3 regions of the Dokdonella sp. GW821-FHT11D02 genome follow, and region 3 is predicted to be linked to each of the others. Evidence: riboswitches for the same ligand, from Rfam matches in the RefSeq annotation. Region 3 holds a riboswitch; each other region holds the start of a gene.
What was found. Region 3 has a riboswitch for cobalamin ahead of AC3QL3_RS10865 (ribonucleoside-diphosphate reductase subunit alpha). Riboswitches for the same ligand answer to the same signal wherever they lie in the genome.

Region 1: it holds a riboswitch for cobalamin, as region 3 does, so the genes downstream of both, AC3QL3_RS03390 (TonB-dependent receptor domain-containing protein) here and AC3QL3_RS10865 (ribonucleoside-diphosphate reductase subunit alpha) in region 3, are expected to answer to the same signal.
Region 2: it holds a riboswitch for cobalamin, as region 3 does, so the genes downstream of both, metE (5-methyltetrahydropteroyltriglutamate--homocysteine S-methyltransferase) here and AC3QL3_RS10865 (ribonucleoside-diphosphate reductase subunit alpha) in region 3, are expected to answer to the same signal.

What each region holds. Positions count from the first base shown of each region.
Region 1 is NZ_CM179520.1:847,376-851,916, reverse strand. Features, by position in the region: gene hemW (radical SAM family heme chaperone HemW) at 1-639, shown strand, start outside; gene AC3QL3_RS03395 (CPXCG motif-containing cysteine-rich protein) at 642-830, shown strand; cobalamin riboswitch at 895-1,191, shown strand; gene AC3QL3_RS03390 (TonB-dependent receptor domain-containing protein) at 1,314-3,152, shown strand; gene AC3QL3_RS03385 (DUF1631 family protein) at 3,323-4,541, shown strand, end outside.
Region 2 is NZ_CM179520.1:2,397,899-2,402,439, forward strand. Features, by position in the region: gene metE (5-methyltetrahydropteroyltriglutamate--homocysteine S-methyltransferase) at 1-1,564, opposite strand, end outside; cobalamin riboswitch at 1,773-2,004, opposite strand; gene AC3QL3_RS10045 (acetate/propionate family kinase) at 2,046-3,227, opposite strand; gene AC3QL3_RS10050 (bifunctional enoyl-CoA hydratase/phosphate acetyltransferase) at 3,224-4,297, opposite strand; gene AC3QL3_RS10055 (BlaI/MecI/CopY family transcriptional regulator) at 4,319-4,541, shown strand, end outside.
Region 3 is NZ_CM179520.1:2,561,712-2,566,252, forward strand. Features, by position in the region: gene AC3QL3_RS10865 (ribonucleoside-diphosphate reductase subunit alpha) at 1-2,342, opposite strand, end outside; cobalamin riboswitch at 2,552-2,756, opposite strand; gene AC3QL3_RS10870 (Ig-like domain-containing protein) at 3,014-4,541, shown strand, end outside.

The sequences.
Region 1 (4,541 bases), 1.7 Mb from region 3:
CTGGACGGCGCGCTTGCCGACGTCGAACGCGCAATCGCGCTGCAACCGGCGCACATCTCGCACTACCAGCTGACGCTCGAACCGAACACCTTGTTCGCCGCGAAGCCGCCGCCGCTGCCCGACGAAGACAGCGCCTGGGACATGCAGGAGGCTTGTCAGGCGCGTCTGGCCGACGCTGGCTACGCGCAGTACGAAGTCTCCGCCTACGCTCACACCGATCGCCGTTGCGCGCACAATCTGAACTACTGGCGCTTCGGCGACTATCTCGGCATCGGTGCCGGCGCGCACGGCAAGCTCAGCGACGCGAGTCGAAATGCGATCGTGCGCACGACCAAACTGAAGCTGCCGCGCAGTTATCTCGAACGCGCCGCGCAGCACGAATCGTTCGGCGCCGCGGCAACGGTCGCAGCGGCGGAGCGCCCGTTCGAGTTCATGCTGAATGCGCTGCGCTTGAACGAAGGCGTCGCCGCCGAGCTGTTCGAGCCGCGCAGCGGTGTCGCGTTCGCCGCCATCGCCGCGCCGCTGGCGCAGGCGCGCGAGCGCGGCTGGCTCCTGCGTGAAGAAGCTCGCCTGCAAGCGACGACGGACGGACGCCGCTTCCTCAACGACCTGATCCAGCTGTTCCTGCCGGAGGTTTAGCGATGCTCGAAACGATCACCATCGACTGCCCGTACTGCGGTGAGAGCTTCCAGACCGCCGCTGATCTTTCCGCCGGCTCGCAGAACTACATCGAAGATTGCGCCGTGTGCTGCCGTCCGATCGAGATCGTGCTGCGCGTCGACGAGGCCGGCGAGTTGGCCGGCGTCGAGGCGCGCAGCGACCGCGAATGATGCGGGCTTGGCGGCCGCCGCCGGCTGCCGCGGACTTCAATTGAACCGGCCCGGACCCTCCACTACACTGCGCGCCGCCGCAGGTGCCCTGCCCGCGTCAAGCGCCCAGGGTGAAACGGGAAGTGGGTAAGGTGTGTTTTGCGATCGTCCGCGATCGCAAAGAGCGGGCGCAGCCGACGTGGCCGCGCTCGGCACCAAGTCCCACGCTGCCCCCGCAACGGTAGGCGAGTCGGACCCGATCGAATGCCACTGTCGCCAACGCGACGGGAAGGCGATCGGGTCGATGTGCCGGGACGGTCTTGCAGGCCGCCTCGACGCATCGCTCGCAAGCCCGGAGACCGGCCTGCGGCTTCGTCGTTCGCTCAGGCGACGGCGATCGGCTCCAGGCGTTGCGGCGGGCAACGGACGGGCACGGGCGCCCGTCGTCCTGCGCGTTCCTCCTTCCGACCCTGGTCACGCGGGTGTGCGACAGGAGGGTTTCCCATGCTGGTCCGTTCCATGCTTTTCATCGCGCTGTCGAGCGCACTTTGCGCCACCGCGCGCGCAGACGAAGAACAACTGCAGCCGACCGTGCAGGTGACCGCCTCGCGCGTTCCCGAAACGGTCGATTCGACATTGGCCGACGTCAGCGTCATCACGCGCGAAGACATCGACGCCAGCGTCGCACGCGACGCGATCGACCTCTTGCGCCTGCAAGCCGGCATCGATCTGTACCGCACCGGCGGCGCCGGCCAGCAGACCTCTTTGTTCCTGCGCGGCACCAATTCCAACCAAGTCCTGGTCCTGATCGACGGCGTGCGCGTGTCCTCGCAGAACACCGGCGCGTTCGCGTTCGAGCAGCTGCCGCTCGACACGGTCGAACGCATCGAAATCGTGCGCGGTCCGCGCGCGAGCTATTGGGGTTCGGACGCGATCGGTGGCGTGATCCAGATCTTCACGCGCAAGCTCGAAGGCCCGCGCGTAGCCATCGGCTACGGCAGCTACCGCGACGCGACCGGCAGCGCCGGTTACGGCCACTGGAACGGCAACGATGGCTTCAGCGTGCAGGTCGGCGCGCGCCACGTGGGCGGCTTTTCCGCGACCAACCGCGGCATCTGCGCCGGCCCAGACGATCCGTACTGCATCTTCAATCCCGACGACGACAGCTTCCGCAACACCAACTTCGCCGGCCGCGCCGCGCACACGTTCGGCAGCCAGGTGTTGTCGGCTTCGCTGTACCGCAGCCAGGGCGAAGTGCAGTTCGACCAAGGCTACTCCGACGTGATCGAGCAGTCGGGCGGCATCAATCTCGAAGGTGCGCTCGGTGAGAACTGGAATCACCGCCTCGCCTTCGGCAATTCGCGTGAAGACCTCAACACGCCCGCTTTCACCACGCTCTACCACACGCGCCGTAACAGCCTCTTGTGGCAGAACGAGTTCCGTCTCGACGAACGCCAGCGCCTGATCGCCGGTTTCGACTTCGTGCGCGAGAAGGGCGAGACGCGCGACACCTTCGCCGGTAGCACCGTGTACGAGCGCGAACGCAACAACCGCGCCGTGTTCGGCGGCTGGCGCGGTGACTTCGGCGCGCTCGACAGCGAGGTGTCGGTGCGCCACGACGACAACGACGACTTCGGCGGCGCCACCACCGGCTCGCTCGCGCTCGGCTGGCGTTTCAGCCCGCTGTTGCGCATCTACGCGAATGTTGCCCGCGGTTTCCGCGCGCCGACCTTGAACGAGCTGTTCCATCCCGGCTACGGCGGCTATTTCGCCGGCAATCCGAACCTCGACCCGGAGCGCTCGCGCAGCACCGAGCTCGGCGTCGAATTCACTCCGGACGCGAACCAGCGCATCAAGGCCAACCTCTACACCACGCGCGTCAAGGATCTGATCAGCTTCACCGGTCCGCAGAACCGCGCCGAGAACATCGCCGAAGCGAAGATCGACGGCGCCGAATTCGAGTACGAGTTCAAGCTCGACGCCTGGTCGCTGCGCGCGAACTACACCTGGATGGACGCGCGCAACGCCGACACCGACAAGCCGCTGTTGCGGCGTGCGAAGCAGAAGGTGAGCGGCGTGGTCGAGCGCTCCTTCGGCGAGCGTTGGCGCGCCGGGGCGGAGGTGGTCTACGCGGGCCATCGCGACGACGTCGGCGGTAGCGGCACGATCAATCTGCCGTCTTACACGCTGGTCAATCTGCGCGCCAGCTTCGCGCTGGATCGTGACTGGAGCCTGGCCGCGCGAGTGGAGAACCTGACCGACCGCGACTACGAGCTGGTGCGTGGCTATAACACCGCCGGCCGTTCCGGCTTCCTGGAGGTGATCTGGCAACCCGCGCACTGATGTAACGTCGTGTGACGTGCAAACGCCGCGCGCGACGACGTGCCAGAATAGGCTCGGAGTCGTCGCGGCCAGCCCGCGCGACTTCACGGGGCGTCGGTCGCGCTGGGGCACGATCGACGCAGGCGAGGGGCGGGGTCCGGCGGCGCCGCAGGTGCACCGCTGCGGGGAGAATGGCGATCCGCGACGATGGCGCGAGGTTGGCTACGCTGGCGCGACGCAGCGACCTGCCGCCGCGCGTACGCGCGGCGCTGGAGGAGTTGCTCGAAAGCGCCCGCGCGCATTTCGCGCCGCTCCTGCCGCAGGCGCTGGATGCGTTCGATCAATCGCTGTTCGGTTTGGCCGAACGCGCTCCGAGCACTCTGCAGCAACAGCGATTATTCGAAGACCTCGGCGAATCGCGCGCCAAACGCGCCGAAATCGCGCCGCGCTTCCTGCAACGCATCGAGTCGGCGCTGGCCTGCGTACGAATTGCCAGCGCCCCGGCCGCGCCCGCTACGGCGCAACCGGCCGCACTCGAATTGGTCGATCCTTCCGCGCTGGAAGAAGACCTCGCCCTGAATGAAATTGCCGGCAAGGCCGAGATTCGCAACAGCCAAGCGCTGCATGCGCTCGCCCATCGCTTCGGTGTGCTCGCCGGCGCGCCGGCCTGGGCGTTCGAGGCGCTGCCGCTCGGCCCGACTCAGGTGATGGCCGCGTTCCGCCACGCGCTCGACGCGCTGGAACTCGGCGTCGAGCGACGCGTACTCGCGTATCGCGCCTTCGACCGCGTCGCAATGGTGCCGCTCGGCCGCTTTTACGAGGCGATCAACGCGCAGCTGGTCGCGCGACGCATCTTGCCCCACCTGCATTGGGCACCGACGCGCGCGCAGGGCGCCGCGACGGCATCTCACAACACGGACGCCGAGCGCGGCACGCCGCCTGCGACCGCTGCAACGCCCGACATTGCCGCCGCCGAAGAAGACACCGAGCTGTTCGGTACCATCTATCGTCTGCTCGCCGCGCGCCGGCGCCACGACCGCGACTACGCCTATGCCGCAGCGCCGTCGGCGGTACCGGCCAGCGGTGCCGAGCTGCAAAGCCTGCTCGGCGCCTTGCAGCACGAACAGCGCAGCGGCGCGGAGAGCGCCGGCCAGACCTACGACAACACGCAGTTCAAGCGCGAACTGTTCGATCGCCTGCGCCGCGGCGGCGCGCAGGGCAACGCGCTGCGCCTGCTCGACGAGGACGCCGATACGATCGACCTGGTCGGACTGCTGTTCGACTACATCGGCGCCAACCTGCACGCCGGCAGCAGCGCGCGCGCGCTACTGCATCGTCTGCACGTGCCTGTACTGCGTGTCGCCCTCGGCGATCGCAGCTTCTTTACGCGCCGTTCGCATCCGGCGCGCG
Region 2 (4,541 bases), 160 kb from region 3:
CGCAGCGCGAACCGTAGCTCTGCACCCAGCCGTTCTGGGTGAACAGGTAGCCGTCGAGCTGTTCGCCGAAGTACTCGACCATGTCGTTGCGCTCGAACTCGCCGTGCACCAGCACGTCGAGGCCGATCTCTTCCTGGAAGCGCACGCAGCGCTCCGTCTCGGCGGCGAGGAAGGCGTCGTAGTCGGCGTCGGAGAGTTTGCCGGAGCGGTTCTTCGCACGCGCCTGACGCACGTCCTTGGTCTGCGGAAACGAGCCGATCGTGGTGGTCGGGAACAGCGGCAGGTCGAGCCAGGCGTCTTGCGCATCGCGTCGAGCGGCGTAGGGCGACTGCCGGCGCGTCTGCGCCGCGTCGAGCGCGGCCACGCGTGCGGCGACCTGCGGCTTGTGCACTTTGTTCGAGCTGCGCCGCGCTTGCAGCCGCTCGCGCGCGAGTTCGAGTGTGGAGGCGGTGTAGAACGCGCCTTTGAGCGCATCGGCCAACACACGCAACTCGTCCAGCTTCTGTCGCGCGAAGGCGAGCCAGGCGACCAGGTTCGCCGGCAGCTCGGTTTCGAGCTTGCTGTCGACCGGCACGTGCAGCAAGGAGCACGACGGCGCCAGCTGCAGGCGCTCGGCACCGACGCGCTCGGCCACGTGACGCACGAGTTCGAGCGCGCGGTCGAGGTCGGCGCGCCAGACGTTGCGGCCGTCGACGACGCCGATCGACAGCGCGCGCTCGGCCGGCAGGCTTGCGAGCACGCTGTCGATCTGCTGCGGCGCGCGCACCAGATCGACGTGCAGGCCGTCGACCGGCAGTTCCATCGCGAGGTCGAGGTTGTCGCCGAGCGCGCCGAAATAGGTCGTCAGCATCAGCTGCGGACGCTCGACGGCGGCCAGCGCGGCATACGCATGCCGATACGCGGCGTGGTCGTCGGCGTCCTGGTCGAGCACGAGGCAGGGCTCGTCGATCTGTACCCAGCTCGCACCGGCCGCTTTCAGGCGCGCCAGCAGCTCGGCGTAGACCGGCAACAGGCGGTCGAGCAAGTGCAGGCGGTCGCTGCCGTCGGTGGTCTTGGACAAGAGCAGGAAGCTGACCGGACCGAGCAACACCGGCCGCGCCTCGAGGCCGAGCTGTTTGGCTTCCAGGTATTCGGCGATCGGCTTGTCGCCGCGCAGGCGGAACGATTGTGCGGCGTGCAGCTCGGGCACGAGATAGTGGTAGTTGGTGTCGAACCACTTGGTCATTTCGAGCGCGGGCAGATCGAAGCCGTCGGTCTGCACGCCGCGCGCGAGCGCGAAGTAGCCGGCCAAGGGATCGCGGTCGGCCAGCGCGCGGTAGCGATCGGGAATGGCGTCGAACAGAAAGGCGGTGTCGAGCACGTGGTCGTACAGCGAGAAGTCGTTGCACGGCACCAGGTCGGTGCCGGCTTCGCGTTGCAGGCGCCAGTGGCGATGGCGCAGCTCGGCGGCGGTTTCCAGCAGTTGCGGTGCGGCGAGTTCGCCGCGCCAATATTCTTCCAGCGCCGATTTCAGTTCGCGCTTCGCGCCGATGCGCGGGAAGCCGAGATTGCTAACGAGTGTCATGGATGCGTTTCCTCATGCGTGATGGGCAGTGAGGAACGAAGGAACCGCGCGCCGGCAGCGCTCTTGCGAGGCACGCCGTCACGCCAGCGACCTTCGCCCCCGCGGGCGATCCGGAACGGCGTGGAGGGCGCGCAGGGACGCAGCACGCGAGCGAGCGCCCGCGCGAACGTTCCGGCCGCTTCCCCGCGGAAGCTCCAGGTCAGACGGAGATCTCTCTCCGGCCAAGGCAGGTCTTCGGGCTCGTGGACGAGGAACGCTGACGCGTTCCGCCTACTGTCCGCCGCTTCCCGGCCCGGTCGGGCCAGTGCTGTTGGCGAAGGTCGTTTCCACACACCGCTGCGGGGCAGCGCCGGAATTGGTCTTGCGACCGCACCGGCTTCCCTTTTAATCCATCTCTCTATTCGAATAGAAAGATAAAACCATTGGCGTGCGCACCGTACGCATCTCGCGAGATGCCGTCAAGAGTGCGGCCCTGCCGCGCTCAGCCGGCGCAGACCGCGGCGGCGCACTGCGCGGCGATCCACTCCTCGTTGGTCGGTTCGACCGCGACGAGGATGCTGCTGGTGTCGGTCGAGATGGTGCCGGCGTGGCGCGCATTGCGTTCGCCGTCGAGCGCGATGCCGAGCCAGCCGAGTTCGCCGCAGATGCGCGCGCGCAAGGTCGCGTTGTGCTCGCCGATGCCGGCGCTGAAGACGAGCAGGTCGAGCCCGCCGAGCACGGCGGCGAGCGCGCCGATCTCGCGCACGATGCGGCGCACGTACAGCGCGAGCGCGAGGCGCACGCGTTCGTCTTCCGATTCCTTCGGCAGCAGCTGCTGCGGATCGGAGGAAACGCCGGAAACGCCGAGCAGGCCGGAACGGTGGTAGAGCAGGTCGGCGACCTGGTCGACGTCGAGCCGTTCGATCTGCATCAGATAGAGCAGGGCGCCAGGATCGAGTGCGCCGCAGCGCGTGCCCATCATCAGACCGTCGAGCGCGGAAAACCCCATCGTGGTGGCGACGCTCCGCAATTCGCGCATCGCGCATAGGCTGGCGCCGCTGCCCAAGTGCGCGCAGATCGTGCGGCCGCGCGCAAGCTCGCCGTAACGCTCGCCCAAGGCGATCGAGAGATAGTGGTAGGACAGGCCATGGAAACCGTAACGGCGCAGGCCGCGCTGCCAAGCGTCATAGGGCAGCGGCAGCAGCTGCTCGACGATGGGCATGTCGTGGTGGAAGGCGGTATCGAAGCAGGCGATCTGCGGCAGCGCGGGTTGCGCCTGCAGCAGCGCCTCGATCGCGTCGAGCGCGAACGGCTGATGCAAGGGCGCGAGCGGAATGTAGCCGCGCAGATCGGCCAGCACCGCCGCATCCACGCGTACCGGTTCGAAGTACTTGGCGCCGCCGTGCACGACGCGATGCGCCACCGCGAGCAGGCGCACGCCGTCGAGCTGCGCTTGCACGCGCTCGCGAATGTGTTTCAACGCGGCGTGGTACGGGCGCTCGGCATCGAGCGCGAGCGCGCGCTGCGGCGCGCCGCTCTCGTCGAAAGTGGCTTGCCCGCTGCCGACGCCGTTGACCTTGCCGCTCCACAGCGGCTGCCGCGGCAGCGGCCGCGTGGCGGCATCGAACAACGCGAACTTGATGCTGGAAGAGCCGCAATTGAGAACCAGGATGCGTTCGCTCACGGCTTCGCGGTCCGGTAGCGGTTGGCCACCAGCACCGCCAACGCGCAGGAGGCGACGCGGGTCGCGCGCGAATCGGCGCGGCTGGTCAGGATCACCGGCACGCGCGCGCCGAGCACGATGCCGGCGCTGGCGGCGCCGCCGAGGTATTCGAGTTGCTTGGCCAGCATGTTGCCGCTTTCGAGATCCGGCACGATCAAGATGTCGGCGCGCCCTGCCACTTCCGACTCGATGCCCTTGATGCGCGCCGCTTCGCTCGAGATCGCGTTGTCGAACGCGAGCGGACCATCGAGCAGGGCGCCTGCGATCTGGCCGCGATCGGCCATCTTGCACAGCGCTGCCGCATCCAGCGTGGCCGGCATGCGCGGATTGACCGTCTCGACCGCAGCGAGGATCGCCACGCGCGGCGTCGCCGCGCCGATCAGGCGCGCGAGCTCGATTGCGTTGCGCACGATGTCGGCCTTTTCTTCCAAGGTTGGCGCGATGTTGATCGCCGCGTCGGCGATGATGAACGGCCGCGGATAAGCCGGCGTCTGCATCAAATAGCAATGCGAAACGCGCCGTGCCGTGCGCAGGCCGGCGTCGCGTTCGAGTACGGCGCTCATCAGCTCGTCGGTGTGCAGGCTGCCTTTCATCAAGGCCTCGACGCGCCCGCCGGCGGCGAGTTCGACCGCGCGCGTGGCGGCCGCATGACTGTGCGGCGCGTCGTCGATGGCGAGGCCGGCCAAATCCAAGCCGGCCTTTTGCGCGACCGCTTCGATCTTCGTACGCGATCCGATCACCACCGGATCGATCAGGCCGGCCGCTTTCGCATCCAGCACGGCGGCGAGGCTGGTTTCGTCGCAGGGGTGGACCACGGCGACGCGGATCGCGCCGAGCGTGCGCGCGAGTTCGAGCAGCGAGCGGCCATCGACGAGGATGTCTTCGGCGGGCGGTTGCGCGGCGGCGTCGTTCATGTGGATCTCGCATGGTCGAGGTAGCGGCCGATGATGCGACCTGAACGCAATGAACGGAAGACAACGCCCCGTGCAAGCCGCTTGACAATTACGTTTACAGATGTAGTCTTCGATCATAATTTACACGAGTAAACAAAGATGCGCATCAGCGAAGCGGAAAGCCAGGTGATGGAAGTGCTGTGGACGTCGGCGCCGCGCAGCGCCGAAGAAGTCTGCGCGGCGCTGGAGGGCAGCCAGAGCTGGCAGGAAGCGACGGTGAAGACCTTGCTGAACCGCCTGCTCAACAAAGGCGCCATCGCGGCGGTGCGCGACGGCCGCCGCTATCTGTACCGGCCGCTGATCAAGCGCACCGACTACGTGC
Region 3 (4,541 bases):
GTCGCCTTGGCGATGCGCGTCGCCGGACGCGAACGCAGGTAATAGGTCGTCTTCAAGCCTTTCTTCCACGCATACATGTACATGCTCGACAGCTGGCCGATGTTCGGACTTTCGATGAACAGGTTCAGCGACTGGCTCTGGTCGATGTAAGCGCCGCGGTCCGCGGCCATGTCGATCAGCGAACGCATCGGCAGCTCCCACACCGTGCGATAGATCGCCTTCAATTCATTTGGCAGCTCCGCGATCGACTGCACCGAACCCTCGGCGAGCTTGATCGCATCGCGAATCTCCGCGGTCCAAAGACCCAGCCGCTTCAGCTCGTCGACCAGATACCGATTGACCTGCAGGAAATCGCCGGACAAGGTTTCGCGCTTGAACAGGTTCGACAGCTGCGGTTCGATGCATTCGTAACAGCCGGCGATCGAGGCGATCGTCGCGGTCGGTGCGATCGCGATCAACAGCGAATTGCGCAAGCCGTGCGCCTTGATCTCCTCGCGCAGCGCGTCCCAGCGCACCGTATCGCGCGGCGTCACCTTCCAAGCATCGAACTGCAGTTCGCCGCGCGCCGCGCGCGTCTGCGCGAACGCCGCGTGCGCGCCCTTCTCGCGCGCCAGCTCGAGCGAAGTGCGCAGAGCCCAGTAATAGATTTCTTCGGAAATACGCGCCGACAGATCGCGCGCCGCTGCGCCGTCGAACGGCAGGCGCAGAGCGAAGAACAAATCCTGCAAGCCCATCAGGCCGAGGCCGACCGGGCGCCAGCGCAGATTCGATGCGCGCGCGGTCGCGATCGGATAGAAATTGAGGTCGATCACGCGATCGAGCTGGCGCACCGCGACTTGCACCGTGTGCGCGAGCTTGTCGAAATCGAACGCGCTGCCGTCGTGGTGCTGGGCTAGATTGATCGAGCCGAGATTGCAGACCGCAGTCTCGCCAGTGCTGGTCACCTCGATGATCTCGGTGCACAGATTCGACAGATGCACCGCGTTCTCGCTGCGCGCGGTCTGGTTGCAGGCACGGTTGCAGGCGTCCTTGAAGGTCATCCAGCCGTTGCCGGTCTGCGCCAGCGTACGCATCATGCGCGCGTAGAGATCGCGCGCCTGCAGCGTCTTTTTCGCCAGCCCGCGCGCTTCGGCCTGCGTATAAGCGTGTTCGAACGCCGCGCCCCACAAATCAGGCAGATCCGGCACTTCGCTCGGATCGAACAAGGACCAGCTGCCGTTCTCGTCGACGCGACGCATGAACAGGTCCGGCACCCAGTTCGCCAGATTGAGGTGATGCGTGCGGCGCGCGTCGTCACCGGTGTTCTCGCGCAACTCCAGAAACGCCTCGATGTCGGCGTGCCACGGTTCCAGATAGACGCAGGCGGCGCCCTTGCGCTTGCCACCCTGGTTGACCGCCGCGACCGATGAATCGAGCGTCTTCAGCCACGGCACGATGCCGTTGCTGAGACCGTTGGTGGAACGGATCAGCGAGCCTTCCGAGCGCACGCGATGCCAGGCCAGACCGATGCCGCCTGAAAATTTCGACAGCAACGCGACGTCGCGGTACTTGTCGTAGATCGCTTCGAGCGAATCTTCCGGCGAATCGAGCAGGAAGCAGCTCGACAGCTGCTCGTGGCGCGTGCCGGCGTTGAACAGGGTCGGCGAGCTGGGAACGTAGTCGAGCGCGCCGAACTGCTGGTACAGCTCGATCGCTTCAGGCACGTTCTCGCTCAGCGCGCAGGCCACGCGCAGCCAGAAATGCTGCGGCGTCTCGATCACCTGGCGTTTGCTCGGGTGCTTGAGCAGGTAGCGGTCGTACAAGGTGCGCAGGCCGAAGTATTCGAAGCGCAGCGTATGACGCGCGTCGATGGCGTCGTTGAGCTTGCGCGCGTTGGCTTCGACGAAGTTGAGTACGCGCTCGTTGATCAGCCCGGCGTCGAAGCCGAGCCGGATCGACTGCGAAAACGAGTACACGCCCAGACCCTGCACTTCCTTGTCGATGTAGCCGGCGAGCAGACGCGCGGCCGCCTTGGAGTATTCCGGCTCCTCGGCGATGAACGAAGCCGCGGTGCGGATCGACAACTCGTCGAGTTCGCGCGTGGTGGCGCCGTCGTAAAGTCCGCTGATGGTCTTTAGCGCGACGCGCATCGCGTCGACGTCGGCCAAACCTTCGCAGCAGCGCGTGACCGCGCGCACGATTTTGTTGAGGTCGACCGGTTCTTGCGCGCCCGAACGTTTGGTCACCTGCATCGCGACCGGTCCCGCGTGCGGCGCGGTCAGCTTGAAGCCGGGCTGTTGTTGCGCCGCAGGCGCGTCGGCAGGGGAAGCGATCGGGGCGGCGGCAATTTCAGAGGTGGTCATGCGTGTACTCCTTTACGAGCGATCGAACTCGCTAAGGAGAAAGGCACGGCGACGCACGGCGTGAGACACGATTCCGCGATCCGCCGGCCTTCGCTCCCGCGAGCGAATTCAGTCCCGGCGGAACGAAAGGTCGAAGGACCGTCGCTCCAAGAGGAACGTCGACGGTTCTCGGCCAGCCCGTCCCGCGAGGGCCTGAAGCCAGACGCCGCGCAAGCGCGACGATTGCGGCAGGTATTCGGACTCTCGGGCGCGAGGAAGCCTCTCCTCACCTAATGGACGCCGCTTCCCAAGCCTTCGCTCAGTGCGTGCTGCGTCGGTCGTTCCCGATCACCGCTGCGGGGCAGTTCCGGATTCGCACCGGATTCCCTTGAACCCAGCATCTTGGGCTGGGCTACCGCAATGGACACAAGATATTCGATACGCGCAGTCGAAGCAATGAAAATCTTCGAGTTCGAGACGGCGCTTTTGCAGGCCTGCGGCGCGTGCTGCGCAGCAGCCGAATGTCGAGCGGCGGCGGCGTCACGATTCGGCCTTCAGCCGACCCGGCATTCCGCCGCCCGCCCATGATCCGCGGCGTCGCCACTTTGCGCGTTCCTGCCATCGAGGGATCGTTCTCAGCCGCAATCCAGTAGCTGCGAACCCTCTTCAAGCGGATCAGGGGAAAGGCAGCCGTGGCGACCAATGCGACGAAGGGCTCGGTAACAGGCGGTTGGTGGCTGCTCGGAGTCCTCGGACTGCTGCTGACCGGCTGCGGTGGCAGCGGCCCGATGTGGATCCACGCCCCGCTGATCGCCGACACCTCGCGCGATACCGGCGCCGCAGGCGCCGGCCGGCCATTCGATGAAAACCTGCTGGTCGGCGAAGACGCCTACGCCGAGTTGAAATTCTCGCTCGACACGCTACCGAACGGGGTCTTGTCGAAACTCACCATCGCCGACGGGGCAGCCACGATCGGCAGCGAAACCTACACGCTGACGCCGGAAAAAGTGTTCCGAGCGCGACTGGTGCTGTTCGTCGACACCGTCGAGCAACCGGGCTATCTCGCGATCGACGGCGCCTACACGCCGGGCGTCGACTGCTTCGCCGACGAATCGGCACCCGCTGTCTGTACCCAGACGGTGGCCGGTACCGCGCTCGCCGCCGACGCCGACGCTCCAACACAGACCTTGCGCATCACGCAGCGCGGCTACTACAGCTTTGACGTCACCGAGTTGGTCAAGGATCGCTTGCGCAACGGCTACGCCGGCATTCTGCGCATCCGCGCGGCGCGCGACCCGCAAGCGAACGACTGGGGCCGGTTCCTGTTCGCCAGTAAGGAGAAGGTGATGGGGCAGGCGTTCGTCCACCACCCGCAGCCGCAGTTGCTGGTGACCCTGACCGATGCCGCCGCGGTGACCTCCAGCGCCTTCATCACCTCGAGCGTGCAGAACTCGCAAACCGACCCGTCATTGGCGGGCCGCGACTTCTCGCAGGATGCGCAGATGCTGGCGAACGGCATGCCGAGCGAGATCGCTTATGCGCTGGCCGAGCCGCGCGGCATTCCGACCGCCGGCGCCACCGTCCGCACCTTCCTCAACCAATTCGGCACGCGCAGCTACAAGATGACGATGACGAGCAGCGTCGATTCGGCCGTGCCGTTCTCCGCGCAAGATCCGGCGCGCATCGACTGGTATCGCGTCGGCCGGCTCAATAATCCCAACAACAACAATCGCGTCATCACCTGGAACAACGGCTGGAGCGAGCCGCCGGCGAGCGCGCTGATCGCGAGTAATCGATTGGCCAGCGACCTGCCCTCGCAACCGGTGGTCACCGATCTCAGCGCCGGCTATGTCGCTGCGCTGCGGTCGTCCTACGCCGCCGACGATCTGAGCGTTTCTTTCGCCGTCGCCGGCAAGACCAATGTGCAAGGCCCTGTCACGCTGGAAGCCCGTTACAACGCGCAAACGGCGCGCTCGCCGCGATTCGAGACGGTGATCGTGCCGCTGCCGACCAATTCGTTCTACACCTTCGACATCAACGACAGCACACGAGCGATCAAGTACTGCATCGGCACCTCTGTGACCGGCGCGCAGTGCGACGCGCCCACGCTCGCACTGCGTGCCCGCGCCGGACAGCCGTACGCGGCGAACACGCTGATCGTCGACATCCGTTCACTGCAAGGCGACACCAACGTCCCTTACGCGGCACCGATCCACATCG